DNA from 2 places in the Pseudomonas sp. AC247 genome. Region 2 is predicted to be linked to the other one. Evidence: predicted binding sites of a transcription regulator. Region 2 holds the regulator's gene; the other holds the start of a gene.

Region 1 (15,582 bases), 3.8 Mb from region 2:
GTTGGTCGGGTTAATTTTTGCCCGATCGCTTCGTCCACCGAGGTCAGAAAGCCCTGATTGATCAGGCTGACGTCGCGTTCGCGCAAGGTCACGTCTTGCGGTTCGATAATTCCGGCACGCTTGAGTGGCCGGGTGGTGGTGACAATCTCGCGAAACAGGCGGACTTGAGCGGGCACGAACACGGTCCAGGGTGAGGATCCCTCACAGCGAACCTTCACGGTTACGCGGCCCAAAGGACGTGCCGGGCTCTCCAAAGTGGCTGTCAATTCCTTGTCGCACATAGGCATGCGCATACGTGGATCGAGTTGCTTGACCTCGATTTCATAGCGGCCTTCGGTTTGACTGGTGGCCAGATAGTCTTCTACGGTGAACTCAAGAAAGCCCTGAGTGACGCCGATAAGCATGTCAGGCAAGGTAACCGCATCAGCAATGGCAGGACTGCCAGCAAAAAAGCAGCAAATGGCGCACGCGGCACAGAGCCCTCTGCGGAGGGGCGATGTCAGGCGTCGGAAAAATGTCGTTTGAGCGTTCATACGAGTTAAAAAGCAAGCGCCGTGCCGTTTAGCAATGAATGTGCGTCGCAACAACACTTGGCGTTGATGTAGGAGTCTGGGCATGGCTGGTGTAATGGATTCGGTGAACCAGCGCACGCAACTGGTGGGGCAGAATCGCCTGGAGCTGTTGTTGTTCCGTCTTGACGGTCAGCAGCTCTATGGAATCAACGTGTTCAAGGTGCGGGAAGTGCTGCAATGCCCGTCGCTGACGTTGATGCCCAAGTCCAGTCCTGTCGTGTGCGGGGTGGCGAATATTCGAGGGGCGACCATTCCGATCCTGGATCTGGCAATGGCGACCGGCTCGGGTGCGTTGAAAGACAAGAACAACCCGTTCGTGATCATCACGGAGTACAACACCAAGACCCAGGGTTTCCTGGTCCGCTCGGTGGAGCGCATCGTCAACATGAACTGGGAAGAGATTCATCCGCCGCCCAAGGGCACGGGTCGCGATCATTACCTGACCGCTGTGACTCGGGTGGACAATCAGTTAGTCGAAATCATCGACGTCGAGAAAGTGCTGGCGGAAGTTGCGCCGACACCGGAAGCGATTTCGGTGGGCGTGGTCGATGTCGAGACCCAGACCAAGGCGTTGTCGCTGCGGGTCTTGACGGTCGATGACTCGTCAGTGGCGCGCAAGCAGGTCACGCGTTGCCTGCAGACGGTCGGTGTCGAAGTGGTGGCGCTGAACGACGGCAAGCAGGCGCTGGATTACTTGCGCAAGCTGGTCGATGAGGGCAAGAAGCCGGAAGAAGAGTTCCTGATGATGATCTCCGACATCGAGATGCCGGAGATGGACGGGTACACCCTGACGGCCGAGATTCGCGCTGACCCGCGCATGCAAAAGCTCCACATCATCCTGCATACTTCGTTGTCCGGGGTATTCAATCAGGCGATGGTCAAGAAAGTCGGTGCCGATGACTTCCTGGCCAAATTCCGTCCTGATGACCTGGCATCCCGGGTAGTCGACCGGATCAAAGCAGCAGATATCAGCTAAGGGCGTTTTGCCCTTGGCGGTCAACACGATTTAAGAGGCGGCATCATTGTCTACGGGTAATTTGGATTTCGAACAGTTCCGGGTCTTCCTGGAAAAAGCCTGTGGCATTTTGCTCGGTGAAAACAAGCAGTACCTGGTCTCGAGCCGTCTCAACAAACTGATGGAGCAGCAAGGCATCAAATCCCTGGGTGAGCTGGTTCAGCGCATCCAGACCCAGCCGCGCAGCGGTTTGCGCGAGCAGGTGGTCGATGCCATGACGACCAACGAAACCCTGTGGTTTCGTGACACCTATCCGTTTGAAGTCTTGAAGAACAAGGTACTGCCTGAAGCGATCAAGGCCAGCCCCAACCAGCGTCTGCGGATCTGGTCGGCAGCCTGCTCGTCGGGCCAGGAACCGTACTCGCTGTCGATGTCGATCGACGAGTTCGAGCGCAGCAACCTGGGCCAGTTGAAGATGGGTGTGCAGATCGTTGCTACTGATTTGTCCGGCCTGATGCTGACCAACTGCAAGACGGGCGAGTACGACAGCCTGGCGATCGGTCGCGGTTTGTCGCCGGAACGTCTGCAGCGTTACTTCGACCCGAAAGGGCCGGGGCGCTGGGTGATCAAGGCGCCGATCAAGAACCGCGTGGAATTCCGCTCGTTCAACCTGCTCGACAGCTATGCCGCGCTGGGCAAGTTCGACATCGTGTTCTGCCGCAACGTGTTGATCTACTTCTCTGCCGAAGTGAAGAAAGACATCCTGTTGCGCATTCACAGCACGTTGAAGCCGGGCGGTTATCTGTTCCTTGGCGCTTCCGAAGCGCTGAACGGTTTGCCGGACCATTACCAGATGGTGCAGTGCAGCCCGGGGATTATTTACCAGGCGAAATGATTGCATCGGCAACAGCAAAAACGGCAGGCCCGCAAAGGCCTGCCGTTTTTTTATGCCTGCGGAATTTCTCCCTGACACCACAAAACCCGTGTAGGAGTGAGCCTGCTCGCGATAGCGGTAGCACATCCAACATCATCGGTGCCTGACACACCGCTATCGCGAGCAGGCTCACTCCTACAAGGGGGCTGTGGTGTGGGTGAGGGAGAAGGCAAGCGGCAGAAAAGCGGCATTCGGCGGAAACCTGTTGCCGCTTTTCTGGCATTGCCGCTTTGCCGATTGCCCGCGAAGCCCCGGTTTACGGGGTTTTTTCGCTTTGGCACGCCGCTTGCTAAAGCTCAGTTACGAAAAACCGGTCACCCGAAGGTTCCCGACATGAGCATCAGCTTCGATAAAGCGCTCGGCATTCACGAACAAGCCCTGGGCTTCCGCGCCCAGCGCGCTGAAGTCCTGGCCAACAACATCGCCAACGCCGATACCCCGAACTACAAGGCTCGGGATCTGGACTTCTCCAAAGTGCTGGAAGCACAGACCGAGAAAACCAAAAAAGGCGGCAACTTTGCCCTCAACATGACCAACAGCCGTCATATCGAGGCCGAAGGTCTGGGCAATGGCGACGAATCGCTGATGTATCGCACGCCGATGCAGCCTTCGATCGACCAGAACACCGTGGACGCCCAGCTGGAACAGTCGAACTACGCGGAAAACGCCGTCGGCTTCCAGGCCAGCTTCACCCTGCTCAACAGCAAATTCAAAGGGCTGGTGTCAGCCCTGCGCGGAGAGTAATCCATGTCCCTGTCCAGCGTTTTCAACATTGCCGGCAGCGGCATGAGCGCACAAACCACGCGTTTGAACACCGTGGCGTCGAACATTGCCAACGCCGAAACCGTCTCGTCGAGCATCGATCAGACCTATCGCGCCCGTCACCCGGTATTCGCCACCATGTTCCAGGGCGGCCAGAACAGCGGCAGCAACTCGCTGTTCCAGAGTCAGGACGCGGCCGGTCAAGGCGTGCAGGTGCTCGGTGTGGTCGAAGACCAGAGCAACCTCGAAGCGCGTTACGAGCCGAACCATCCGGCCGCCGACGCCAAGGGCTACGTCTACTACCCGAACGTCAACGTGGTGGAAGAAATGGCTGACATGATTTCCGCGAGCCGTTCGTTCCAGACCAACGCCGAAATGATGAACACCGCCAAAACCATGATGCAGAAGGTGCTGACCCTCGGTCAGTAATAAGGGGCGACTGCCATGAGTGTTTCCGATTCCACCAGCGGCGTAAGCATTAAAGACGTACTGGCCAACTCTTCGGTCAAGACCGGGACGACCACTGATGGTCTGGCTGCGGCCACCAACAGTGCCACCGGTAAACAGGCCCTGGGCAAAGATGCGTTTCTGCAATTGCTGGTCACCCAGCTGAAAAACCAGAACCCGCTCGACCCGCAGGACAACAGTGAGTTCGTCGCTCAGTTGGCGCAGTTCAGCAGCCTGGAAGGCATCACCACGCTGAACTCCACCGTCAGCGGGATTGCCGGCAACTACAACTCGTCGCAAGCATTGCAAGCGTCGTCGCTGGTGGGCCGTTCGGTCATCGCCCAGACCGACAAGGCTGTGGTCGATACCAGCAAGAGCCTCAACGGCACCGTGGTGGTTCCGGCCTCCGGCGCTGTCTCGCTGTCAATCAAAGACGCCGACGGTAAAGTCGTGCGCACCATCGACATGGGCAACCAGACCGCTGGCAATGCCGGTTTCATCTGGGACGGCAAAGACGCGTCCGGTGCGGTCGCGGCAGCGGGCACTTACACGTTCACCGCCAGCGCCACGTACGACGGCAAGGCGACTTCGCTGGTTACGTATCTGCCGGCCACCGTTAACAGCGTGACCATCAGCCAGACCGGCGGTGAGTTGATGCTGAACCTGGCGGGCCTGGGCAGCGTTGCGCTGTCCAAAGTACAAACCATTGGTATATAGAGCCGACTAACCGGCACAAAGGAGTGGAATATGTCTTTCAATATCGGCCTTAGCGGTCTCTATGCAGCCAACAAACAACTGGATGTGACCGGTAACAACATCGCCAACGTCGCGACCACCGGTTTCAAATCGTCCCGTGCAGAATTCGAAGACGTGTACTCGGCCACGCGCCTGGGCACTGGCAGCAAGACCGTCGGTAACGGCGTGCGTCTGGCCAACGTGTCCCAGCAGTTCGGTCAGGGTGACGTGAACAACACCGGTAACGTGTTGGACATGGGTATCCAGGGCAACGGTTTCTTCATCCTCAGCGACAACGGTTCGCTGAGCTACACCCGTGCCGGTGCGTTCAAGACCGACGCTGAAAACTATGTAGTCGACAACAACGGCAACCGTCTGCAAGGTTACGGCGTTGATGCCAACGGCAAGATCATGACCGGCGTGCTGACCGACCTGAAGATCGACACCTCGGCCCTCAAGCCGAACGCGACGTCGAAGATCGACCAGACCATGAACCTGAACTCGGAAGACACCAAGCCAACGGTGGCGCCGTTCAGTCCGACCGATCTGAACAGCTACAACAAGCTGATTTCGACGCCGGTCTACGACACTCAGGGTAACGAGCACCGCATGGATCAGTACTACGTGAAAACGGGTACCAATGCCTGGAGCGTCTACACCTACATGGATGGTCGTACCCCATCGGATCCGACCAACAACGTCTTGACGCCGATGACTCACGACATCACCTTCAACTCTGATGGTTCCATCGCGACCTTGACGGCGGGCACTGGCTGGGTCAAATCCGGCAACACCCTGACCATGAACGGCTGGATTCCTGGTGTGGTGACCAACGCGACGACCTCGCCAGTGACCTGGGGGCCGAACGGTTCCAAGGCCAACAGTACCGGTATCGCCTTCAACACGGCGTTGACCACTTCGTATAACGCTCCGACGGCGCGCACTGCGCAGTATCAGGACGGTTACGCGACTGGGCAGATTTCCAGTCTGACCATCGATTCGACCGGTGTGATGACGGCTAACTTCAGCAACCAGCAGACCAAGGCGATTGGTCAGGTGGCGGTGGCCAGCTTTGCCAACGAGCAGGGTTTGCAGCCGATTGGCGGTACGCGCTGGAAGGAGACTTTCGCGTCGGGTGTGGCTGGGGTTGATGCGCCGAAGACCGGTACGTTGGGCTCGATCGTGTCGAACTCGCTGGAAGAGTCGAACGTTAACCTGACCAATGAGCTGGTGGATCTGATCAAGGCGCAGAGTAACTATCAGGCGAACGCCAAGACCATTTCGACTCAGAGCACGATTATGCAGACCATTATTCAGATGACCTGATTTGGGTTTTTGGTTTTGGTTTGTGGAAGGGGCCCCTCGGTTGAGGGGCTTTTTTTTGGGCTTGGATTGGGGGGGTATCCGTTGCTGCGGTAACGGCTGCTCAGGGTTCCGCCCTGACGGCGGGTCACCTTTTCCAAACGCCGAAAAGGTAACCGAAAAGGCTTGCTCCTACGTGCGGCCCGCTCGCTGGGGCTCGGGGTTCCTTCGCTCCGGGATCGATCCGGGCGCAGCGCCTACGGTTTGCTTCGCTGCACCTCCTCTCGCTGTGTTTGGCTGCGCCAAACGGTCGCTACGCTCCCACCCCCGGATCAATCCCTCCACTCAGCCTTCCGACGTCGCCCGTGGATCAAGATCAAAAGCGGTACTCGAGCTTGCGCTCATTGTGTTGAGTGGTGAGAAGCAGAAGCGGTGTGCGTTCTGCTTTTGCTCTTCGTAGGAGCAGAGCTTGCTCGCGATGGCGGCCTGTCAGCCGACCATGTTCTGGCAGTTGAAGTCAGCCCTGTAGGAGCTGCCGAAGGCTGCGATCTTTTGATCTTGCTTGTGATGCAGCAAAAACAGGATCAAAAGATCGCAGCCTGCGGCAGCTCCTGCACAGGAATGTGGGGCAAAAGAAAACCCCCGGCAAACCAGAGGTCTGTCGGGGGTTTTGGGTTCAGGGGTTTTGCAACCCCTGACTCGGCTCAGCTTATTGGCAAGCTTCGCAATCCGGCTCGTCGATCGCGCAAGCCTTTGGCACTGGAGCAGGGCCGGCAGGTGCTGCGAGGACCGAATCATCACCGTGGTTGCCGCCGCTGGAAACAGCGTTCAGCTTGCTGGTGCTGATGGTCGACTTCTCGGTGCTGGTCGCGGCCAGGGCACGGAGGTAGTAAGTGGTTTTCAGGCCACGGTACCAGGCCATGCGGTAGGTCACGTCGAGTTTCTTGCCCGATGCGCCAGCGATGTACAGGTTCAGCGATTGGGCCTGGTCGATCCACTTCTGACGACGGCTGGCGGCGTCAACGATCCACTTGGTGTCCACTTCGAAAGCAGTCGCGTAGAGCTCTTTGAGTTCTTGCGGGATGCGCTCGATCTGCTGCACCGAACCGTCGTAGTATTTCAGGTCGTTGATCATGACCGAGTCCCACAGACCGCGAGCCTTGAGGTCGCGAACCAGGTACGGGTTGATCACGGTGAATTCGCCCGACAGGTTCGATTTCACATAGAGGTTCTGGTAGGTCGGTTCGATCGACTGCGAGACGCCAGTGATGTTGGCGATGGTCGCGGTCGGTGCGATGGCCATGATGTTGGAGTTACGAATGCCTTTCTGTACACGGGCGCGAACCGGTGCCCAGTCCAGGGATTCGTTCAGGTCAACGTCGATGTACTTCTGGCCACGTTGCTCGATCAGGATCTGTTGCGAATCCAGTGGCAGGATGCCTTTGGACCACAGCGAACCCTGGAACGTCTCGTACGCGCCGCGCTCGTCAGCCAGGTCGCAAGAAGCCTGGATCGCGTAGTAGCTGACCGCTTCCATCGACTTGTCGGCGAATTCGACGGCAGCGTCGGAACCGTAAGGGATGTGCTGCAGGTACAGCGCGTCCTGGAAGCCCATGATGCCCAGACCGACCGGACGGTGCTTGAAGTTGGAGTTCTTCGCTTGTGGCACCGAGTAGTAGTTGATGTCGATAACGTTATCGAGCATGCGCACGGCGGTGTTCACGGTGCGTTCCAGCTTGGCGGTGTCCAGCTTGCCGTTGACGATGTGGTTCGGCAGGTTGATCGAGCCCAGGTTGCAAACGGCGATTTCGTCCTTGTTGGTGTTCAAGGTGATTTCGGTGCACAGGTTCGAGCTGTGAACCACGCCGACGTGCTGCTGCGGGCTGCGCAGGTTGCACGGGTCTTTGAAGGTCAGCCATGGGTGGCCGGTTTCAAACAGCATGGAGAGCATTTTGCGCCACAGGTCTTTAGCCTGAATGGTCTTGAACAGACGAACCTTGCCTGGGTATTCGGTCAGGGCTTCGTAGTACTCGTAACGCTCTTCGAAGGCCTTACCGGTCAGGTCGTGCAGATCCGGTACTTCGGATGGCGAGAACAGGGTCCACTTGCCGTCGTCGAAGACACGCTTCATGAACAGGTCAGGGATCCAGTTGGCAGTGTTCATGTCGTGGGTACGACGACGATCATCACCGGTGTTCTTGCGCAGCTCGATGAACTCTTCGATGTCCATGTGCCAGGTTTCCAGGTAGGCACAGACAGCGCCTTTGCGCTTGCCACCCTGGTTAACGGCGACGGCGGTGTCGTTCACGACTTTCAGGAACGGAACCACGCCTTGCGACTTGCCGTTGGTGCCCTTGATGTATGAACCCAGTGCACGCACCGGCGTCCAGTCGTTGCCCAGGCCACCAGCGAATTTCGACAACATGGCGTTGTCGTGGATCGCGTGGTAGATACCCGACAGGTCATCCGGCACGGTGGTCAGGTAGCAGCTCGACAGCTGTGGACGCAGGGTGCCGGCGTTGAACAGGGTCGGGGTCGACGACATGTAGTCGAAGGACGACAGCAGGTTGTAGAACTCGATCGCACGGTCTTCTTTCTGCTTCTCTTCGATCGCCAGGCCCATGGCCACGCGCATGAAGAAGATCTGCGGCAGTTCGAAGCGGATACCGTCCTTGTGGATGAAGTAACGGTCGTACAGGGTTTGCAGGCCCAGGTAGGTGAATTGCTGATCGCGCTCGTGGTTGATCGCCTTGCCCAGTTTTTCCAGGTCGAAGGAGGCCAGCACAGGGTTCAGCAGTTCGAACTCGATACCTTTGGCGATGTAGGCCGGCAGGGCCTTGGCGTACAGGTCGGCCATTTCGTGGTGAGTGGCGCTTTCGGCCACACCGAGGAAGCCCAGGCCTTCGGCACGCAGGGTGTCCATCAGCAGGCGGGCGGTGACGAACGAGTAGTTCGGCTCACGCTCAACCAGGGTACGGGCGGTCATCACCAGGGCGGTGTTGACGTCGGTCAGGGCCACGCCGTCGTACAGGTTTTTCAGGGTTTCGCGCTGGATCAGGTCGCCGTCGACCTCCTCCAGGCCTTCGCACGCTTCGGTGACGATGGTGTTCAGGCGGCCCATGTCCAGCGGCGCCAGGCTGCCGTCAGCGCGGGTGATACGGATCGACGGGTGAGCGTTGACCGCTTCTTCGGTCGGGGCGTGGGCAGCGCGTTCTTTCGAACGACCGTCACGGTAGATCACGTAGTCGCGCGCCACTTTCTGCTCGCCGGCACGCATCAGGGCCAGTTCAACCTGGTCCTGGATTTCTTCGATGTGGATGGTGCCGCCCGATGGCATGCGACGCTTGAAGGTCGCGGTGACTTGTTCGGTCAGGCGCGCAACAGTGTCGTGGATTCGCGACGAAGCGGCAGCGGTGCCGCCCTCAACTGCGAGGAACGCTTTGGTGATAGCGACGGTGATCTTGTCATCGGTGTAAGGAACGACAGTGCCATTACGCTTGATCACGCGCAGTTGACCCGGCGCGGTGGCTGCCAGATCCGAATTCGAATCGGCGGCCTGCGGCAAGGTGCCCTGCGGGTTCTCGCGAGTTGTGTCGGTTTGCATGGGGGGTGGTCTCCACATTCTCTATGTTTGTTTGGCACCGTCATGGTGCTCACCGTTCTGTACCGAAGCACTGCAACCGACAAGCGTCGGCGTAACAACTTCGGAACAGTAGGAAAAAGGCTTGTAGCGCCGCATCCTTGCCGAAGTTTTCGGCGCCGAGCCAAGGCTCGAGCCAAACTCCTTCCAGGGTGACAGTAATGACTGCAACACCCGTACCGTTCCGGTCGTTTCCGACCTAAAAAACGGTGCCATCCGCAAGTGCGGTTTGGGCTTTGAAAAACTTGCTTGGTTCAACCGGAAACTGGCAATAAAGCACTTGAGTTTCAGGCCCTAAATGTGGTTGGGCGTTTGAGTGGAAAACCCCATATGTAGGGTCTCTCCCCGCGCCGTGCTACAAGATAATGCGTTTTGAGGGGTGTTGCAACGTACTACCTGTGGATAAACCTGTGCGTAAATTGTGTAAGAAACAAGGAATTCCCGTGTAGGCCGCGGACCTGCTGAGCTAGACCGTTTGTCACTGTTTTTTCGCCTGGAAAAACGCTTCAGCGGATTTTTAAGGGCGCGAACCCTATCACAAAAAACCGCCTTGTCCGAACGCATTTACCGACTTGTGTTCCGGCTGTACGCCGTTTATACAATCGGCCCAGGTGAATGCGATTTTATCCTCCAAAAACATGACAAAAACACGAGAGGATCCCTGTAGGAGCTGCCGAAGGCTGCGATCCTTTGATCTTGAAAAAAACAAAATCAAAGGATCGCAGCCTCGTTTTACTCGTCAGCTCCTACAGGGGATCGTGTGTGTCTGGGCAATCCTTTATTAATAAAAACAGCAAGCAGAGGTCACCGGTGGAGCAACAAGCCTTTGAGGTATTGATCGTCGAGGATGACCAGCGACTGGCCGAACTCACGCGCGACTACCTGCAAGCCAATGGACTGCGCGTCGGCATCGAAGGCAACGGTGCGCTGGCGGCGGCGCGGATCATCAAGGAGCAGCCGGATCTGGTGATCCTCGACCTGATGTTGCCCGGCGAAGATGGCCTGAGCATCTGTCGCAAGGTGCGTGACCATTACGACGGGCCGATCCTGATGCTCACCGCGCGCACCGATGACGCCGATCAGATCCAGGGCCTCGACCTTGGCGCTGACGATTACGTGTGCAAACCGGTGCGCCCGCGATTGCTGCTGGCGCGCATTCAGGCGTTGCTGCGCCGCAGTGACAGCGCTGAACCGGTCGCAGAAAAATCCCGCCGTCTGCAATTCGGCCCGCTGGTGGTCGACAATGCGCTGCGCGAAGCGTGGCTGAGTGACAACGGCATCGAACTGACCAGCGCCGAATTCGACCTGCTCTGGCTGCTGGTCTCCAACGCCGGACGCATTCTTTCCCGCGAGGAAATCTTTACCGCCCTGCGCGGCATCGGCTATGACGGCCAGGACCGCTCGATCGATGTGCGCATCTCGCGCATCCGCCCGAAAATCGGCGATGACCCCGACCATCCGCGTCTGATCAAGACCATCCGCAGCAAAGGTTATCTGTTCGTTCCGGAAGCCTGCGCAGACCTGGCCCTGTGAACTCGATCTTCCTGCGCATCTACGGCGGCATGTGCGCTGCGCTGATTCTGGTGGCGGTCCTCGGTGTGCTGGCGCTGCACCTGCTCAATCAGGTGCGCAGCGAGCAATACCGCGAGCGCCTGGCCCACGGCACGTTCTCTTTGATGGCCGACAACCTGCAACCGATGAACGCCACCGAGCGGCATCGCGCGCTGTTGGTGTGGGAGCGGCTGCTGGGGATTCCGCTGGCGCTGAAGAATTTCAGCGACACCGGTCTCGATCTGACCCAGCGCACCCGTGTGCAGCGCGGTCAGGCGCTGGTCGAGCAGACCGGCCCGCATGCGGCCAAAGTCTATCGATTGGTCAGCGACAAGGAACAACTCGTCCTCACCGGCGAAGTGCAGCAGATCAGTGAGCAACTGGCCCGCGCCACTATTTACCTGCTGGCCGATGAGCTGGTGCGGGTGCCGGTTGCCGAGCAACCCAAACGACTGGCGCAGATAAAGGAAGAGAAGGGTTTTGGTTTCGACCTGCGCCTGGTCACGGTGGACGACGCCGACATGGATGAAGACCAGAGCCGTCGTGTCTCCGAGGGCGACACGGTGATGGCGCTGGGCAAGGGCGGCGATTCGATCCGTGTGTTTGCCGGCATGGTCGGCACGCCGTGGGTGCTGGAGATCGGCCCGCTGTACCAAATGAACCCTTATCCGCCGGAATGGCTGGTGTTGATCGCCGCGCTGGGGCTGAGCCTGATCGGTCTCATCGTTTATTTGCTGGTGCGCCAACTGGAGCGACGTTTGCGCGGGCTCGAAGCGGCGGCCACGCGCATTGCCAAGGGCAGTCTGGAAACCCGTGTGCCGGCGCGCGGTGCCGATTCGGTCGGGCGCCTGGCGGCGGCGTTCAACGGCATGGCCGAGCACTTGCAACAATTATTGGCGATCCAGCGTGAACTGGTGCGCGCGGTGTCCCACGAGTTGCGCACCCCGGTGGCGCGCCTGCGTTTCGGTTTGGAGATGATCGGCTCTGCGACGACGCCGCAAGCCTTGGAGAAGTACCGCGAAGGCATGGATCACGACATCGAGGACCTCGATAAGCTGGTCGATGAGATGCTCACCTACGCACGGCTCGAACAAGGTTCGCCAGCGCTGACCTTCCAGCGCATCGATCTGGATGCCTTGGTCAATCAGGTCATCGAGGAGCTGGCGCCGCTGCGCGCCGAGGTCACGGTGCAGCGCGGGCTGTGTCTGTCTGCTGCCGATAACGACGACGCCTGGGTCGAGGCGGAGCCGCGTTACCTGCACCGGGCGCTGCAGAATCTGGTGAGCAACGCGATGCGCCATGCGCGCTCGAAGGTCACGGTGAGCTATCAGGTCGGGCAGTTACGTTGCCGGGTCGACGTCGAGGACGACGGGCCGGGCGTGCCGGAAGTGGCGTGGGAGCGGATCTTCACGCCGTTCCTGCGTCTGGACGACAGCCGCACGCGGGCGTCGGGCGGGCATGGCCTGGGGTTGTCGATTGTGCGGCGGATCATTCATTGGCATGACGGCCGGGCGATCATCGGCAAAAGCAAAAGCCTGGGTGGGGCGTGCTTCAGTCTGAGCTGGCCGAGGAATCAGGAACGCCGCTGACAATTGTTATGGCTTGGCTGGCCTCATCGCGAGCAGGCTCACTCCTACAGGGGAACGCATTTCAAATGTAGGAGTGAGCCTGCTCGCGATGAGGTCGGTGCCCACGCCGCAAATCTTCAGGCCTGGATGCTGACCAGACTCAACAACTGCCCATCCTGTACCCCGAACTGCGCTTCCAGCTCCGTGCCGTGATGCCATTCCGCCGACAGATCGGTCAACAGCCGCAAGCGCACCTCACCCGACTCGGTCCATTCCAGCACTTCCGCATGCTCAAAATAAAAGCGCTTCTGCACGATCGGGTACAGCGCCTTGAACAGACTCTCTTTCACCGAAAACGTCAGCGTCACCCATAACGCCAACTGATCCCGCGAGCCGGCGGCCATGCGCTGCATTTCCGCTGGCGTGAGAATTTCCCCGGCGAGGCGTTCGGCGCGTGCGGCGTTGAGCAGGTTTTCCAGATCCATGCCCAGGCCACGCCAATGCTGCCTGTTGGCAACGATCGCTGCGGCGCGCCCGGTACTGTGGGTGATCGAACCGCAGATATGCGCCGGCCACACCGGTGCGCGATCTTCGCCAATCGCCGGCACCTCGCTTGAACCTTGCAGCTGCTGCAACGCCGCCCGTGCGCAGATACGCCCGGCGAGAAACTCGGCCTGGCGCTTGGCCACCGAACGCTGGATGCTCGGCGGCGGCTCAATGGCGCTGCGTTGAAAATCATCGCCGAGCAGTCGGGCCGGATCGAAGTGCGTACTGAGCAACACAGTGTCGGGCAATACCCTTGGCAACGGCCAGTGGGCATCGAGTGGGGTGCAGCAGGCGGGAAGGGCGGGGGTGAGGTTCATGACGGGCATTTTGCCGGTTAGTCGAGCCAAGGTCGAGATTGGCGGCGCGGCGATCGCGAGCAGGCTCACTCCTACATTGATCGTTCCCACGCTCTGCGTGGGAATGCCTCGATGGACGCAGAGCGTCCCGGGCTGCGTTCCCACGCGGAGCGTGGGAACGATCAGGGTCGGGCGCGGTTAGCTGAAGATTTTCTGGAAGAACGCTTTCATGTCCGCCCAGGATTTTTCATCCGCGGCCTTGTTGTACCCGATGTCCGGGCCACCGTGTTCGCCGTGGCTCAAGCGATCCGCGTCCGGGTTGGTAAAGCCGTGTTTGGCGCCGTCGAGGCTGACGAACTTATAGTCAGCGCCAGCCTTGTCCATTTCACTTTTGAACGCGGTGACGTTGTCCGGCGTGACCATGCTGTCCAGCGCTCCGTGCTCGACCAGAATTTTTGCTTTCACACTGCCCGGTGTGGCGGGCGTTTGGGTTGCCAGTGCGCCATGGAAACTCACCACCCCTGCCAACGGCACGCCCTGACGTGCGGCATTGAGTACCACACCACCGCCAAAGCAATAACCAATGGCCGCAAGTTTATTGACGTCGGTCTGCGGTTGTTTCTTCAACAGATCCAGCCCGGCGGCGAAGCGTTTGCTCGCGGCATCGGCGTCCTTGGTCGCCGCCTGCATGAACGCCATCGCATCTTTCGGGTGCTCGGTGTTCTTGCCCTCGCCATACATATCGATCGCCAGAGCGCTGTAACCCAGTTCGGCGAGATCGCGTGCGCGGCGTTTGGCGTAATCGTTCAGGCCCCACCATTCATGTACGACGACGATGCCCGGGCGCTTGCCTTTGATTGCGTCGTCATAGGCGTAGTAACCGATCAACTGGGTGCCATCGGCGCTTTGGTAGGGAATTTCTTCAGTCTTGATCGCCGCTTGGGTGAGGCTGCTGACAGCGAGCAACGTGAGGGCAAGGAACAGGCGCATGGTGGGGGTCTCCTGACAATAAAAGGTCAAAACAGCCTAGTCCATTTGGTTCAGGTCAGGTTCAGAGAGTGTTCAGGGGCGGTACAGGGGCCGGTCAGTAACCTTGCGCCATACCCAAACAGCACTGTGAAAGAGGAAATACCCATGACTCGTTTTAACAAACTGTTGCTGGCATTGACCGTAATGAGCGCCAGTATCGCGGCCCATGCCGACACTACTTCGAACTTCGCCGGCCTGACCTTCGGCCAGACCAGCGACAAGGTTAAAAAGTCCAACGCACTGAACGACAACCTCGACCACCCGAACGCCACCGGCGCCATCGATGGCAACAACACTTACGGCGTACGCCTCGGTCAGCAAAACAGTCAAGGTCGCTACTACGCCACTTATGACAACGTGTCGGGCTCGCACAATGGCATTAAACTGCGTCAGGAAAACCTGTTGGGCAGCTACGATCTGTTCTATCCGGTGGGCGGCAGCACCAAGCTGTTCGGTGGCGCAACTGCCGGTTTGACCAAGCTGACGCAGGATTCGCCAGGCTACAGCCGCGACAGTGACATCGGTTATGCGGTCGGCGGCCAGTTCGGGGTGTTGCAGCAAGTCTCGCAAAACACCTCGGTCGAACTCGGTTACCGTTACCTGATGAGCAACGCCAGCACTGAAATGAAAGAAAGTGGCGGCAGCAAACAAGGCTCGCTGGATTTGAACAGCAGCGCGCAGACTTACCTGTCGGCCAACTACAGTTTCTAAGGAGCGACAGCGAAATCATTGTAGGAGCAAAGCTTGCTCGCGACAGCGCTGGGTCAGTCAATTTAGATGTCGACTGACACACCGCCTGCGCGAGCAAGCTTTGCTCCTGCGGGTGTGTTTTTGGAGATTCTGGATTTACCCGGGAGAGAGCTATGAAACTGTTGGTCGTCGAAGATGAAGCGCTGTTGCGCCATCACCTGCAAACCCGTCTCACGGAGAGCGGTCACGTGGTCGAGTCCGTGGCCAATGCCGAAGAGGCGCTGTACCAGACCGGACAGTTCAACTTTGACCTGGCGGTGATCGATCTTGGCTTGCCGGGCATGGGTGGCCTCGACCTGATCCGCCAGTTGCGCTCGGGCGGCAAGACCTTCCCGATCCTGATCCTCACCGCGCGCGGCAACTGGCAGGACAAGGTCGAAGGCCTCGCCGCCGGTGCCGATGATTACGTGGTCAAGCCGTTCCAGTTCGAAGAACTCGACGCGCGCCTGAATGCCTTGCTGCGCCGCTCCAGCGGTTTTACCCAGTCGACCATCG
Region 2 (15,582 bases):
TCGCCGCTTCGCCAAACCGGCGAACGCGTTCTATTAATGAAATTCTGCGCATCAGCGCTTCCCCAGAAGATCTGCGCGGTAATCCGTCGCTGGAAAATGGTACGGCACCGGGCCATCGGGATTGCCGGTCATGAACTGACGGATACGCGGCTCGTCCGAGTTCATCAGCTCATCCGGTGTGCCCTGCCCCAACACCTGACCATCACCGACGACATAGATGTAGTCGGCAATGCTCGCGGTTTCGGCCAGATCGTGGGAGACCACGATACTGGTGATCCCCAGTGCATCATTGAGCAGACGGATCAGGCGCACCAGCACGCCCATGGCGATCGGGTCCTGGCCGACGAACGGTTCGTCGTACATGAGAATCTGCGGATCGAGCGCAATCGCCCGGGCCAGCGCAACACGACGTTTCATGCCGCCGGACAGTTCGTCAGGCATCAATTCAATGGCGCCACGCAGACCGACTGCCTGCAATTTGAGCAGGACGATGTCGCGAATCATTTCTTCCGGCAATTGGGTATGAACGCGCAGGGGGAAAGCGACGTTCTCGAAGACATCGAGATCGGTGAACAGCGCGCCGCTCTGAAACAGCACACCCATGTGCTTGCGCGCATCGAACAGATCGCTGCGCGACAGCTTCGGCAGGTTCTGACCGTTGACCCAGACTTCGCCGCTGGTGGGACGCAACTGCGCGCCCATCAACCGCAGCAGCGTGGTCTTGCCACACCCGGAAGGCCCCATGATGCCGGTGACCTTGCCGCGCGGGATGCGAATATCGACGTTATTGAAAATGCTGCGCGCACCGCGCTTGAAGGAGACTCCCTTCAGCTCGACCGCGTAGGCGTTATCGGCACTCATCTAAACTCCTTGCGATGCAGCCTCTCACTCGGACGCCAGGCTTTCTTGGGAAAGCACATACATCCCGGGCAGGCCGAACTGGCGGCGAACTATATCACTGCAACCGCCAAGCGCCCAAGGCTTGTGCCGGCGCATGTTCAGTGATTTGACAGGCTCGCGGCAGGTTTTCGAAGCATTTGGTAACGAGGAATGACAAAGCGCGACGATCTTGCGTGAGGCTTTGCAACATAACCGCTATAATCGCCGCCTTTTCATCGGGCTATACGATTTCTGACATGAGCCAATCCAGCGACCTGATTCAATCGGCACAACGCACCATCCAACTCGAAGTGGAAGCCGTACAAGGCTTGTTGCCCCATATCGACGCCGATTTCGTCCGTGCTTGCGAGATGATTCTGGCCAGCAAAGGCCGTGTGGTCGTGGTCGGCATGGGCAAATCCGGGCATGTCGGCAACAAGATTGCCGCGACCCTGGCCAGCACCGGCACCCCGGCTTTTTTCGTCCACCCGGCCGAAGCCAGTCATGGCGACATGGGCATGATCACCCGCGACGACGTGATCCTGGCCCTCTCCAACTCTGGCTCGACCAACGAAATCGTCACCCTGCTGCCGCTGATCAAGCGCCTGGGCATCCAGCTGATCAGCGTCACCGGCAACCCGCAATCGCCGCTGGCCAAGGCAGCCGAAGTCAATCTCAACGTGCACGTCGAGCATGAGGCTTGCCCGTTGAATCTGGCACCGACCTCGTCGACCACCGCAGCCCTGGTCATGGGCGATGCCCTGGCCGTGGCATTGCTCGAAGCGCGTGGTTTCACCGCTGAAGATTTCGCGTTTTCCCATCCGGGCGGGGCCCTTGGCCGCCGCCTGTTGCTGAAAGTTGAAAACGTCATGCACGCCGGGCAAGAGCTGCCGCAGGTGCAGCGCGGCACCCTTTTGAAGGACGCGTTGATGGAAATGACCCGCAAGGGCCTGGGCATGACGGCGATCCTTGAAGCCGACGGCAAACTGGCCGGGATCTTCACCGACGGCGATTTGCGCCGCACCCTTGATCGCAGCATCGATATCCGCAGCGCCACCATCGACCAGGTAATGACGGCCCACGGCAAGACCGCCCGGCCCGAGATGCTTGCCGCCGAGGCCCTGAAAATCATGGAAGACCACCGAATCAACGCACTGGTAGTTGTCGACGAGGACGATCGCCCGATTGGCGCCTTCAACCTTTCCGATCTGCTGCGCGCAGGAGTCATGTAAATGAGCAACGATCTGCTGCAACGCGGCAAAGCGATCAAACTGGCGGTGTTCGACGTCGACGGGGTCCTCACCGACGGGCGCCTGTATTTCCTCGAAGACGGCAGCGAATTCAAGACCTTCAACACCCTTGATGGCCAAGGCATCAAGATGCTGATGAATGCGGGCGTACAAACTGCCATTATCAGCGGCCGCAAGACACCGGTGGTTGAGCGTCGGGCGAAAAACCTGGGTATCCCGCATCTTTTTCAGGGGCGCGAAGACAAATTGGTCGTTCTCGACGGTCTACTTGAACAACTGGGCCTAAGCTATGAACAGGTCGCCTACCTCGGTGACGACCTGCCTGACCTGCCGGTGATCCGCCGCGTGGGCCTGGGGATGGCGGTCGCCAACGCTGCCGATTTCGTCCGCGAACACGCCCATGGCGTAACCCGCGCCCGTGGCGGCGAAGGCGCCGCCCGCGAATTCTGCGAATTGATCCTGCGTGCGCAGGGCAGCCTTGATGCCGCCAATGCCGCGTACTTGTGAGTCAAACCATGTTTAGCAAAAAATTTCGCAACTTCCTGCTGTTCGGTTGCATCGCGGCGCTTTTCGCCGCGGTCGGCTACTGGAACATCAGCCCGGAACGCTTCCTCGACAAGCCGCCGGTCACGTCGACCGAAAGCCCGATCGACTGGTATGCAACCAACACACACACCCTGCAATACCTGCCGGACGGCAAAGTGCAATATGAAATGACGTCCGAGAAAGCCGAGCACGTCAAGGCGACCGACATCACGCTGGTCACCAAACCCGATCTGAACATGTACCGCGGCACGGATTTCCCGTGGCACGTGACCAGTGAGCGCGGCGAAGTGAACTCGGGTGGCACCCAGGTTGAATTGATCGACTCGGTGCGCATCAAGCGCACCGATGAAAAGAAGCGCGATCTGCTGGTCACCTCCACTCGCATGACGGTGTTCCCGCAGGAGCAATATGCGCAGACCGAGCAACCCGTTAGAATCGACGGCGCTGGCGGTGTATCGACTGGCGTTGGAATGAAAGCGTACCTGAAGGACAGCAGGATACACCTGCTATCGAACGTAAGAGGACAGTATGAGGCTCGTTAAAACCCTCCCTATTTTGCTCAGTCTGGGCGCAGCACTGGGAAGCGTGAGCGCCTGGGCTCTGCCGAACGATCAAGAGCAGCCAATCCGCATTCAGGCCGACGATGCCCAGCTGGACGACAAGAACGGCGTTGCCACCTATAAAGGTGACGTGATCATCACCCAGGGCTCGATGAAGGTCACCGGCAATACCGTGACCATCACCCGCACCCCGACCGGTGATATCGACGTGGTGACCTCGGTCGGCAACCTCGCCTACTTCGAACAGCTGCAGACCGCTGGCGATACCAAGCCTGTACAGGGCTGGGGCGTGACAATCCAGTACCACGCCGCGCAAAACCGCGTTGTGCTGATCGACAAGGCCAAGGTTGTCGATAAAGACAACAACACCACTCAGGGCGAGAAGATCGTCTATGACACGGTGAAAAAACTTGCCAGCGCCGGTCGCGCTACCGGCAGCAAGGTCACCGAGGCGCGTCCGCGCATCGACATGGTGATCCAGCCGAAGAAGAAAACCGAAGAGAAAACCCAGTAATGGCAACTCTGAAAGCTCAGCACCTGGCCAAGGCCTATAAAAGCCGCCAGGTCGTGCGTGACGTCAGCCTGTCGATCGACAGCGGCCAGATCGTCGGCCTGCTCGGCCCCAACGGCGCCGGCAAGACCACGTGCTTCTACATGATCGTCGGCCTGGTGCAGGCCGATCAGGGCCGCGTACTGATCGATGATCTGGACGTCAGCCACCAGCCGATGCACGGTCGTGCCAAGGCCGGTATCGGCTATCTGCCGCAAGAAGCGTCGATCTTCCGCAAACTGTCGGTCGCCGACAACATCATGGCCATCCTCGAAACCCGTCAGGAACTCGACAAGGCTGGTCGTCGCAAGGAGCTGGAAAGCCTGCTGCAGGAATTCCACATCAGCCACATCCGCGACAATCTCGGCATGAGCCTGTCGGGTGGTGAACGCCGCCGCGTGGAAATTGCCCGCGCACTGGCCACCGCGCCGAAATTCATCCTGCTCGACGAACCGTTTGCCGGTGTCGACCCGATCTCGGTCGGCGACATCAAGCAGATCATCCACCACCTCAAGGCCAAGGGCATCGGCGTATTGATCACCGACCACAACGTGCGTGAGACCCTGGATATCTGCGAAACCGCGTACATCGTCAACGACGGTCAACTGATCGCCGAAGGTGACGCAGAAACCATCCTGGCCAACGATCTGGTCAAGGAAGTGTATCTGGGTCACGAGTTCCGCCTGTAAGCGCGACAGCATCCTGGTGATTCGCGAGGGCGCTGTATCGATGAAGCAGCTTTTTATACGCTTTAATTGTTACAGCGCTCTAGGCAAACACTTCAGTTTCAGGCATATAATTTGCTTAAGTTTGGCGCTTCGGCGCCCTGTAGTGGATGGCGCATAGCGCCGGCGAATAAGGTGTTAAGCCCCTGCCATGAAACCATCGCTAGTCTTGAGAATGGGCCAGCAGCTGACGATGACACCGCAGCTGCAACAGGCCATCCGCCTGCTCCAATTGTCGACCCTGGATCTGCAACAGGAAATCCAGGAGGCACTGGAATCCAATCCGATGCTCGAACGCCAGGAAGAAGGCGAAGACTTCGACAATTCCGACCCCTTGGCCGACAACGCTGAACAGAAGCCCGCCGAGATCCAGGAACCGTCCTACCAGGAAACCGCGCCGACCGTCGACAACCTCGAAGAAGGCGATTGGAGCGAACGCATTCCCAACGAACTGCCGGTCGACACCGCCTGGGAAGACGTCTACCAGACCAGCGCCAGCAGCCTGCCCAGCAGCGACGATGACGAGTGGGATTTCACCACCCGCACCTCCGCCGGCGAAAGCCTGCAAAGCCACCTGCTGTGGCAACTGAACCTCGCCCCGATGTCCGACACCGATCGCCTGATCGCCGTGACCCTGATCGATTGCATCAACAATCAGGGCTATCTGGACGAAACCCTCGAAGAAATCCTCGAAGCGTTCGACCCGGAACTGGACATCGAGCTGGACGAGATTGAAGCCGTCCTGCACCGCATCCAGCAATTCGAACCGGCCGGTATCGGTGCGCGCAACCTTGGCGAATGCCTGTTGCTGCAATTGCGCCAGTTGCCGGCCAAGACACCATGGCTGGCAGAAGCCAAGCGTCTGGTCACGGACTACATCGACCTGCTTGGCAGTCGCGATTACAGCCAGTTGATGCGCCGCATGAAGCTCAAGGAAGACGAGCTGCGCCAGGTCATCGAGCTGGTGCAGAGCCTCAATCCGCGTCCGGGTTCGCAGATCGAATCCACTGAGGCCGAGTACGTTGTGCCTGACGTGATCGTGCGCAAGGACAACGAGCGCTGGCTGGTCGAGCTGAATCAGGAATCGGTGCCACGCCTGCGCGTCAATGCGCAATACGCCGGATTCGTCCGTCGCGCCGACACCAGCGCCGACAACACCTTCATGCGCAATCAGTTGCAGGAAGCGCGCTGGTTCATCAAGAGCCTGCAGAGCCGCAATGAAACCCTGATGAAAGTTGCCACCCAGATCGTCGAGCATCAGCGCGGTTTTCTGGAGTACGGCGACGAAGCCATGAAACCGTTGGTCTTGCACGACATCGCCGAAGCGGTGGGCATGCATGAATCAACGATTTCCCGGGTGACCACACAGAAATTCATGCATACCCCGCGCGGTATTTATGAGCTGAAATACTTTTTCTCAAGCCACGTCAGCACCTCCGAAGGCGGCGAATGCTCGTCCACGGCGATCCGCGCGATCATCAAAAAACTGGTTGCCGCGGAAAATCAGAAAAAGCCGTTGAGTGACAGCAAGATCGCTGGTTTACTGGAGGCACAAGGCATTCAGGTGGCTCGCCGCACCGTCGCCAAGTACCGCGAATCCTTAGGGATCGCGCCTTCGAGCGAACGCAAGCGGTTGATGTAAGCCACGTTACAGCGTTCCAGTGGCAGGCTATCCAGCCTGCCGCTTTATGCACTGGCAACGAAGGAGAAGCTGTATGCAAGTCAACATCAGTGGACACCAACTGGAAGTGACCCAACCTCTGCGTTCCTATATCGAGGAAAAACTCCAACGACTGGAGCGCCATTTCGACAAGATCACCAACGTGCAGGTCACGATGTGCGTCGAAAAGCTGAAGCAGAAAATCGAAGCCACCTTGCATATACCCGGCAGCGAAGTGGTCGCTAACGCGGAACATACCGATATGTACGCGGCGATCGACGCCTTGACCGACAAGCTGGATAAACAACTCAAAAAGCATAAGGAAAAGACCCAGAGCCTGCTCCAGGGCGCGACCGGTCGATAACCCCCCACCCCATGATCCGACTTGAAAGTATCCTGACCCCCGGCCGTTCCCTCGTGAACGTGCCGGGCGGCAGTAAAAAGAAAGCCCTCGAACAAATTGCCAACCTGATCGCCCGCGAAGTGCCGGATCTGGAGATGCAAGATGTCTTCGAGGCCCTGATTGCCCGTGAAAAACTCGGTTCTACCGGTTTTGGCAACGGCATCGCCATTCCTCACTGCCGCCTCAAAGGCTGCGAAACGCCCATCAGTGCGTTGATGCACCTTCAAGCCCCCATCGATTTCGACGCCATTGACGGCGCGCCGGTTGACCTGCTGTTTGTCTTGCTGGTCCCGGAAGCCGCTACCGATGCGCACCTGGAGTTGCTGCGTCAGATCGCCAGCATGCTCGACCGCAAGGACGTGCGTGACAAATTGCGCAGCGCCGCGAGCAACGAAGCCTTGTACCAGGTCGTTCTGGACGAGCAAAACGGGCAGTAATCATGCGCTTGATCATCGTCAGCGGCCGTTCCGGCTCGGGTAAAAGCACCGCCCTTGATGTCCTTGAGGACAACGGTTACTACTGCATCGACAACCTGCCGGCAGGTTTGCTGCCAGAGCTGGCCGAGCGCGCACTGATCCACACGGAGCTTGCGCAACCGCTGGTCGCCGTGTCGATTGACGCGCGCAACCTGCCGAGTCACCTGAGCCGCTTTCCCGAACTGCTCGAAGATGCCCGCAGCAAGCACATTCAATGTGATGTGCTTTATCTTGATGCCGATGAAGAAACCCTGCTCAAGCGTTTCTCCGAAACTCGCCGCCGCCACCCGCTGAGCAATGCCAACCGCTCGCTGGCCGAAGCGATTCACGATGAAACTGCCCTGCTCGGCCCGATCGCCGATCTCGCCGACCTGAAGATCAACACCACCAATCTGAACCTGTACCAGTTGCGCGACACCATCAAGCTGCGTCTGCTGAATCAGCCGGAGCCGGGCACGGCGTTTCTGGTCGAGTCATTCGGTTTCAAGCGCGGCATGCCGGTGGATGCAGATCTGGTCTTTGATGTGCGCTGCCTGCCCAACCCCTACTGGAAACCGGAACTGCGCGAACAGTCCGGCCTCGATGCACCGGTGGCCGAGTATCTGGCAGCACAGCCCGACGTTGAAGAAATGTTTCAGGACATCTTCACCTACCTGCACAAGTGGCTACCACGTTTTGCCGCGAGCAATCGTGCCTATGTGACCATTGCCATTGGCTGCACCGGCGGGCATCACCGCTCCGTCTACCTGACTGAACGCCTGGGTCAGGCCCTGCAGAAAACCCTGAAGAACGTCCAGGTTCGCCACCGCGACCTCACTTAAAGGATTCACACCGCGATGCCTGCTCTGGAAATCGAAATCATCAACAAACTGGGCCTGCATGCCCGCGCATCGGCCAAGTTTGTTGGAGTGGCCGGGCAGTATCCGGATTGCACGATCAGAGTGGGTCGCACGCCTGAGACCACGGTTGATGGCAAAAGCATCATGGCGATGATGATGCTGGCGGCTGGCAAGGGCACCAAGATCTATCTGAGTACTGAAGGGCATCAGGAACAGGAAGCACTGGATGCGTTGGTCGCGTTGATCAACAACTACTTCGATGAAGGCGGCTGACAGCCAACATCAAAAGATCGCAGCCTTCGGCAGCTCCTACAGTGAACGCATTCCAATGTAGGAGCTGCCGAAGGCTGCGATCTTTTGATCTTCAACCTAATGCAGTATCCATCACCATCATCAGACAAAACCCGCTCAACAAACCAAGGCTGGCCAATTTGTCATGACCATTGCGTCGCGACTCGGGGATCACTTCGTGGGTCACCACCAGCAACATCGCCCCCGCCGCCAGCGCCAAACCTAATGGCAACAACACCTGGGCCAGACTGACCAGCCACGCGCACAACAGCGCAAACACCGGCTCGACCAGGCCTGACGCCGCGCCAATCATAAACGCCTTCACCCGCGACATCCCTGCCCCGGCCAATACCAGCGCAATCACCAGACCTTCCGGCACATCCTGCAAAGCGATGCCCATGGCCAGGCTGTCCGCATCCGGCATGCCGCCACCGGCAGACACGCCGACGGCCATGCCTTCAGGAATGTTATGGGCAATGATCGCAAACACAAACAGCCAGATCCGTGGCGGAATCACCGGGTGCTCGACGGTGCCGACGAGCATTTCCGGAGACGCGCCGGAAACCTTGAGATCAACCAGATACAGCCCGAATGCGCCGAGCATGATGCCGAAGCAGATCAGGCCACTGGCGCCCCACGGCGTCAAACCAAGACTTTCGGCAGCGGCAATGCCCGGCACGATCAGCGAAAACGCCGTCGCCGCCAGCATCACCCCGGCACCAAACCCCAGCAACGTATCGCTGAGTGCCTGCGGCATGCGCCGAATCACCAGCACCGGCACCGCACCAAGCGCCGTGCCGAGCGCGCAGATCGCGCCACCCTGCAACGCCCGCAACAGCCGCGGTTCGAGATTCAGCCATGCCAGTCCGTGGGCAACCAGCAAGGTCATGCCCGCCAACAGCAATAGCGATCCCACTGCGTAACGAAACATACGCCCACTTCCGATCGCCAGTGTTTCAGTGCCCATAGTCAGCCTTGGATTGTTTTTATAGAAGACTTAAACCAGTGCGGCCTGATAGCGCGCAGCAACTTCAGGCCAATTGATCACGTTGTAGAACGCGTTGATGTATTCCGGGCGACGGTTCTGGTAACGCAGGTAGTAGGCATGCTCCCAGACGTCGAGACCGAGAATCGGCGTGTTGCCGTTCATCAGCGGGCTGTCCTGGTTGCCGCTGCTTTCCACGATCAATTTCTTCTCCGGGGTCACGCTGAGCCAGGCCCAGCCGCTGCCGAAACGGGTCAGCGCGGCTTTGGTGAAGGCTTCCTTGAAGCTGTCGAGGCCGCCCAACTGCTCATCGATTGCCTTGGCCAGCGCGCCATCCGGTTTGCCGCCGCCGCTTGGCACCATTACTTCCCAGAACAGCGAGTGGTTGGCGTGACCGCCGCCCTGATTGATCACCGCGGCACGGAGTTTCTCCGGCAACTCCTTGACGCTGGCGACCAGTTTTTCCACCGGCCATTCAGCGTACTCAGTGCCTTCTACCGCAGCGTTGAGGTTGTTGATGTAGGTCTGGTGATGCTTGGTGTAGTGAATCTCCATGGTCTGCGCATCGATGTGCGGTTCCAATGCGTCGTAGGCGTAAGGCAAGGCAGGCAAGGTAAAAGCCATTTCAATGGACTCCATGGTGATGTGGGGCAGGCGCGCGGCGCGCATTGCCGGTATCCGGGTGCAGCAGGCGCTGAGTGCGCGGGTATTCGCCGTGCTCGCTGATGAAATTCAGCAGCTCGACGTAAGTCTTGCTGCTCTGGCGCAGCGCCGCTTCACGCAGCGCCGGGCGCAGGCGCTCGTCCTGCATGGTCTGCAACAGCCGTTGGTGGATGGCGCAGAGGTATTCGGCGCTCTCCTCCGGCTGATTCAGGCGCAGGTGCAAATCCGCGAGGTTGTGGTGGGAGATGACGCAGGCCGCCACCGCTTCGTCGGCATCTGCCCAGCGCTCGTACAACACTTGCGCCAAGGCCAGGGCTTGCAGGTAAGCCTCACGGGCATCGATCAGTTCGCCCAGCATGAAGCAGCGATTGGCCCGTTCGATCGTGCGTTTCCAGTGCTCCATGGTGAGCCTCCAAAGCGGTTGCGGTGCTTACACGCCGCCGGCGGTGAGTTTCTCGGGATTGAGCAACTCTTCCAGTTGGCTGCGCGACAGGTCGGTGTGTTCCAGAGCGACATCGATCACCGCGCGACCTTCCTTGTAGGCCTGCTTGGCGATTTCGGCAGCCTTCTGGTAACCGATGATCGGGTTGAGTGCGGTGACCAGAATCGGGTTGCGCGACAACGCCTCTTTCAAGCGCGATTCGTTGACCTTGAAGCTGGCGATGGCTTTGCCACCCAGCAGGCGGCTGGAATTGGCCAGCAGTTCGATGCTGCTCAACAGGTTCTGCGCGATGATCGGCAGCATCACGTTCAGCTCAAAGTTGCCCGACTGGCCGGCAATGGTGATCACCGAATCGTTGCCGATCACTTGCGCGGCGACCATCGCGGTGGCTTCCGGAATCACCGGATTGACCTTGCCCGGCATGATCGACGAGCCTGGTTGCAGCGCCTCCAGTTCGATTTCACCGAGACCGGCGAGCGGGCCGGAGTTCATCCAGCGCAGGTCGTTGGCGATTTTCATCAGCGACACAGCGATGGCTTTGAGTTGGCCGGAGACGGCGACGGCGGTGTCCTGCGAGCCGATCAGCGCGAACAGATCCTTGCCCGGCGTGAATTGCACGTCGGTCAATTGGCTGAGCTGACGGCTGAAACGCGCGGCGAACTCAGGGTGCGCGTTGATCCCGGTGCCGACCGCCGTACCGCCCTGCGCCAGCGATTGCAGGCTTGGCAGCAGATCCTGCAGATGAGCGATATTGGCCTTGAGCTGCTGCGCCCAGCCGTTGAGTACCTGGCTCATGCGCACCGGCATCGCGTCCATCAAATGCGTACGGCCGGTTTTGACGTGGTGATGCACTTGCTCGGCTTTGCGCTCGATCACCTGCACCAGGTGCAGCAGCGCTGGCAGCAGTTGTTCGTGCAGGGCCAACGCGGCGCTGACGTGGATGGTGGTCGGGATGATGTCGTTGCTGCTCTGGCCGCAGTTGACGTGATCATTGGCGTTCACCGGCTCGTCGAGCAGGCGGCTGGCCAGGGTGGCAATCACTTCATTGGCGTTCATGTTCGAGCTGGTGCCGGAGCCGGTCTGGAAAATATCCACCGGAAAATGCTGCATGAAATCGCCTTCAAGCAAACCTTGGGCGGCGTCGCTGATGGCTTTGCCTTGCGCGGCGCTGATCTGGTTGAGTTCAACATTGGCGCGAGCCGCGGCGGCTTTGGCGAGGATCAACGCGCGGATGAATTGTTTGGGCATCGGCTTGCCGCTGATCGGGAAGTTATCCACTGCGCGCTGGGTCTGCGCGCCGTAGAGAGCGTCCACCGGCACCTGCAGTTCGCCCATGCTGTCGCGCTCAATACGTGTCTTGGTCATCTGAAAATCCTTGCACCAGTTCAATAAGAGGAATCGAGGGAAGCAATTCGCAAGTGGCGAGCTGCCAGGTGTAGCGCTGCCAGCGTTTGAGCCGGCATTTGCACAGGGACAGGCGCTCCATTTCACGCAATGGGCGCCAGGCTTGATCGAGACAGAGGCTGCGCCAGTGCCACGGCAAGGCGATGTCGGTGGCGGTGTCGAGCAGCAAACGGAAGGAGGTTTCGGCGACCGTCCACGGTGAGGTCGCAGTGCAACAAGACAGGTACCGGCCTTCGGCCAGGTAATGTTCGATCAGGCGCGGTTCATCTGGATCCATCGCGCAACGGATCTGGCGACTCATCCAGCGCCAGCTTTCGAGGTACGGCTGCTCGTGCAAGGCAGAACTCATGATCCGGGGCTCATCCGATAATGAGATTTATTATTAGATGATAATGAGAACCAAAACAAGAGTGCTTGTGTAGGAGCTGCCGCAGGCTGCGATCTTTTGATCTTGTCTTTCAAAGCAAAATCAAAAGATCGCAGCCTTCGGCAACTCCTACAGGGCAGGTATGAAAAAGGCGCGCCATCCGGGTGGATGGCGCGCCTTTTTTGTGACGGTTGGGGCTTAGCTGCCGGCTACCGTCATCCGTTCGATCAACACCGAACCCGTGCGAATATTGCTGCGCAGCTCCAGGTCATTACCCACCGCGACGATCTGCTTGAACATGTCGCGCATGTTGCCGGCGATGGTGACTTCCTGCACCGCGAACTGGATTTCACCATTCTCGACCCAGAAACCTGCCGCACCGCGCGAATAGTCGCCGGTGACCATGTTCAGGCCATGGCCCATCAATTCGGTGACCAACAAGCCACGGCCCATGCGCTTCAACAGCGCCGCCTGGTCTTCGTCGCCATGGGTGACGAACAGGTTATGCACGCCGCCGGCGTTGGCGGTGCTCGACATGCCGAGTTTGCGCCCGGAATACGTGCCGAGGATGTACGAGACCAACTCGCCCTTTTCGACGAACGGTTTGGCGTACGTCGCCAGACCATCACCGTCGTACGAAGCGCTGCCCATCGCGCGCATCAGGTGCGGACGCTCATCGATGGTCAACCATTCCGGGAACAGCTTCTGCCCCAGCGTGCCTTCGAGGAACGACGATTTGCGATACAAGCTGCCGCCAGACACCGCCGAGAGGAAACTGCCGAACAAGCCACCGGCCAGTTCCGCTGAAAACAGCACCGGCACTTCACAGGTCGGTACCGGACGCGCGCCCAGACGGCTCGCCGCCCGCTGCGCCGCACGCTGACCGATGCTCACCGGGTCGGCCAGCAAGGTGCCCTGACGGCTGACGTCATACCAATAATCGCGCTGCATCTGGCCATCGGCTTCGGCAATCATCACGCAGCTGAGGCTGTGCCGGGTCGAGGCGTAGCCACCGATAAAACCGTGGCTGTTGCCGTAAACGCGGCAGCCTTGATGCGTGCTCAGCGTGGTGCCATCGGCGTTCTTGATCCGCGCATCGGCATCGAACGCCGCCGCTTCGCAGATCAGCGCCTTCTCGATGGCTTGTTCCGGGGTGATGTCCCATTCGTGGAACAGGTCGAAATCCTGCTGCTCGCGAGCCATCAGCGCGGCATCTGCCAGGCCCGAGGCTTCGTCTTCAGAGGTGTGCTTGGCAATCGCCAATGCGGCCGCGACGGTTTCGCGAATCGCCTCCGGCCCGGTGGCGGACGTGCTGGCCGAGCCTTTGCGCTGGCCGACGTACAGCGTGATGCCAAACCCCTGATCGCGGTTGAACTCGACTGTTTCGACCTCGCGCTGACGCACCGAAGTGGACAAGCCCTGTTCCAGCGACACCGCCACTTCGCAGGCACTGGCGCCCTGACGCTTGGCTTCGGCAATGATCTGCTCGACCTGTTCCTGCAGTGCCGGCAAAGCCTGCGGGCCGACGCTTTCAACTGCACTCATGCTCATCTCCACTCAAATTCTGCTTTCGGCTGGGGCCATCGAGCGACCGGGCCGGACAAGCGGCCCCCGACTGGTTATCATGGCGGCGTTTCTTTGCGGACTGCCACCATGGTTGATTCTTACGACGACTCCCTCGATACGGGAGAAAAAAGCAAATCTCAGGTCAAACGCGAGCTGCATGCTCTGGTTGACCTTGGCGAGCGCCTTACAACACTCAAGCCTGACTTGGTGGCAAAACTGCCACTGACCGACGCGATGCGCCGTGCCTTGGCCGATGCGCCCAAGCACACCGCGAATATCGCGCGTAAACGGCATTTGCAGTTCATCGGCAAACTGATGCGCGATCAGGACACTGACGCGATTCTGACCTTGCTCGATCAACTCGATGCCTCCACTCGCCAATACAACGAGCGTTTCCATAACCTGGAACGCTGGCGCGATCGCCTGATCGCGGGCGACGACGCCGTGCTGGAAAAATTCGTCGTCGAGTACCCGGACGCCGATCGCCAGCAATTGCGTTCCTTGATCCGTCAGGCTCAGCACGAGGTTGCGCAAAACAAACCTCCTGCTTCCAGCCGCAAGATCTTCAAGTACATCCGTGAACTGGACGAGACTCAACGCGGCCTGCGTTAATCTCATCCCTTGTAGGAGCTGCCGCAGGCTGCGATCTTTGCTTTTTAAAGATCAAAAGATCGTCCGATCGCGGCCCGAGCCTGCGGCAGCTCCTACACACGTTTCTTTATGCGCCCGTGCCACCCACGGTGATCGCATCGATTTTCAGCGTCGGCTGACCCACGCCTACCGGCACCGACTGCCCATCCTTGCCGCACGTACCCACGCCGCTGTCCAGCGCCAGATCGTTACCGACCATCGACACCCGGCTCATCGCCTCAGGGCCGTTGCCGATCAACGTTGCGCCTTTGACCGGCGCGGTGATCTTGCCGTCTTCGATCAGATACGCCTCGCTGGTGGAGAACACAAACTTGCCGCTGGTGATGTCGACCTGACCGCCGCCGAGGTTGGCGCAGTAGATGCCCTTCTTCACCGACGCGATGATTTCCGCCGGATCGCTCTCGCCACCGAGCATGTAGGTGTTGGTCATGCGTGGCATCGGCAGATGCGCGTAGGATTCACGACGACCGTTACCGGTACGGGCCACGCCCATCAGGCGCGCGTTGAGCTTGTCCTGCATGTAGCCCTTGAGTACGCCATTTTCGATCAGCGTGGTGCACTCGGTCGGCGTGCCTTCGTCGTCGACACTCAGCGAACCGCGACGACCGCTCAAGGTGCCGTCATCGACGATGGTGCAAAGTTTCGATGCAACCATTTCGCCCATGCGCCCGCTGTAGGCGGAACTGCCCTTGCGGTTGAAATCGCCTTCCAGACCGTGGCCGACCGCTTCGTGCAACAGCACGCCAGACCAGCCCGAACCCAGCACCACCGGAAAAGTACCGGCCGGTGCCGGGATCGCTTCGAGGTTCACCAGCGCCTGACGCAACGCTTCACGGGCATAGCCCATGGCGCGGTCTTCGGCGAGGAAATAACGGTAATCGGTACGCCCGCCGCCGCCATGCCCGCCGCGCTCGCGACGACCATTCTGCTCAACGATGACGCTGACGTTGAAGCGCACCAGCGGCCGCACATCGGCAGCCAGACCGCCATCGGTAGACGCCACCAGAATCCGCTCCCAGACCCCGGCCATGCTTACACTGACCTGCTGGATACGCGGATCGAGCGCGCGGGTCGCGACGTCGATGCTCTTGAGCAATTCGACTTTCTCGGCCCGGCTCAGCACTTCCAGCGGGTTATCCGGCGCGTACAACTGGGCGACGTCTTGGCTGGTGAACGCCTGCACCGTGCCGTTCTGCCCGGCACGGGAGATCGAACGTGCAGCACGGGCCGCCGCGCCGAGGGCTTCGAGGGTGATCGCGTTGCTGTAGGCGAAACCGGTTTTCTCACCGGATTGCGCGCGCACGCCAACGCCCTGGTCGAGGTTG

Evidence for each region. Region 2 encodes sigma-54, which starts transcription at its own class of promoters, with help from an activator protein. Its sites were predicted from a motif close to ANTGGCATNNANNTTGCTNT; they were not measured.
Region 1: flgB (flagellar basal body rod protein FlgB) is a predicted target of sigma-54. The motif match lies at 2,735-2,754, and genes of this name have one in related genera.

What each region holds. Positions count from the first base shown of each region.
Region 1 covers NZ_OZ409829.1:916,034-931,615, forward strand. The annotation lists gene flgA (flagellar basal body P-ring formation chaperone FlgA) at 1-533, opposite strand, end outside; gene ACZZ0B_RS04390 (chemotaxis protein CheV) at 616-1,548, shown strand; gene cheR (protein-glutamate O-methyltransferase CheR) at 1,595-2,422, shown strand; gene flgB (flagellar basal body rod protein FlgB) at 2,795-3,205, shown strand; gene flgC (flagellar basal body rod protein FlgC) at 3,209-3,652, shown strand; gene flgD (flagellar hook assembly protein FlgD) at 3,668-4,387, shown strand; gene flgE (flagellar hook protein FlgE) at 4,418-5,731, shown strand; gene ACZZ0B_RS04420 (ribonucleoside-diphosphate reductase subunit alpha) at 6,417-9,311, opposite strand; gene ACZZ0B_RS04425 (response regulator) at 10,158-10,880, shown strand; gene ACZZ0B_RS04430 (ATP-binding protein) at 10,877-12,487, shown strand; gene ACZZ0B_RS04435 (4'-phosphopantetheinyl transferase family protein) at 12,604-13,329, opposite strand; gene ACZZ0B_RS04440 (dienelactone hydrolase family protein) at 13,507-14,298, opposite strand; gene ACZZ0B_RS04445 (hypothetical protein) at 14,443-15,048, shown strand; gene ACZZ0B_RS04450 (response regulator transcription factor) at 15,201-15,582, shown strand, end outside.
Region 2 covers NZ_OZ409829.1:4,760,113-4,775,694, forward strand. The annotation lists gene mlaE (lipid asymmetry maintenance ABC transporter permease subunit MlaE) at 1-52, opposite strand, end outside; gene ACZZ0B_RS21710 (ATP-binding cassette domain-containing protein) at 52-861, opposite strand; gene ACZZ0B_RS21715 (KpsF/GutQ family sugar-phosphate isomerase) at 1,137-2,111, shown strand; gene ACZZ0B_RS21720 (KdsC family phosphatase) at 2,112-2,636, shown strand; gene lptC (LPS export ABC transporter periplasmic protein LptC) at 2,645-3,217, shown strand; gene lptA (lipopolysaccharide transport periplasmic protein LptA) at 3,204-3,749, shown strand; gene lptB (LPS export ABC transporter ATP-binding protein) at 3,749-4,474, shown strand; gene ACZZ0B_RS21740 (RNA polymerase factor sigma-54) at 4,662-6,152, shown strand; gene hpf (ribosome hibernation-promoting factor, HPF/YfiA family) at 6,226-6,534, shown strand; gene ptsN (PTS IIA-like nitrogen regulatory protein PtsN) at 6,546-7,010, shown strand; gene rapZ (RNase adapter RapZ) at 7,013-7,870, shown strand; gene ACZZ0B_RS21760 (HPr family phosphocarrier protein) at 7,886-8,161, shown strand; gene ACZZ0B_RS21765 (ZIP family metal transporter) at 8,253-9,146, opposite strand; gene ACZZ0B_RS21770 (superoxide dismutase) at 9,177-9,788, opposite strand; gene ACZZ0B_RS21775 (hypothetical protein) at 9,790-10,230, opposite strand; gene ACZZ0B_RS21780 (class II fumarate hydratase) at 10,258-11,634, opposite strand; gene ACZZ0B_RS21785 (FagA protein) at 11,615-12,022, opposite strand; gene pmbA (metalloprotease PmbA) at 12,239-13,585, opposite strand; gene yjgA (ribosome biogenesis factor YjgA) at 13,694-14,218, shown strand; gene tldD (metalloprotease TldD) at 14,325-15,582, opposite strand, start outside.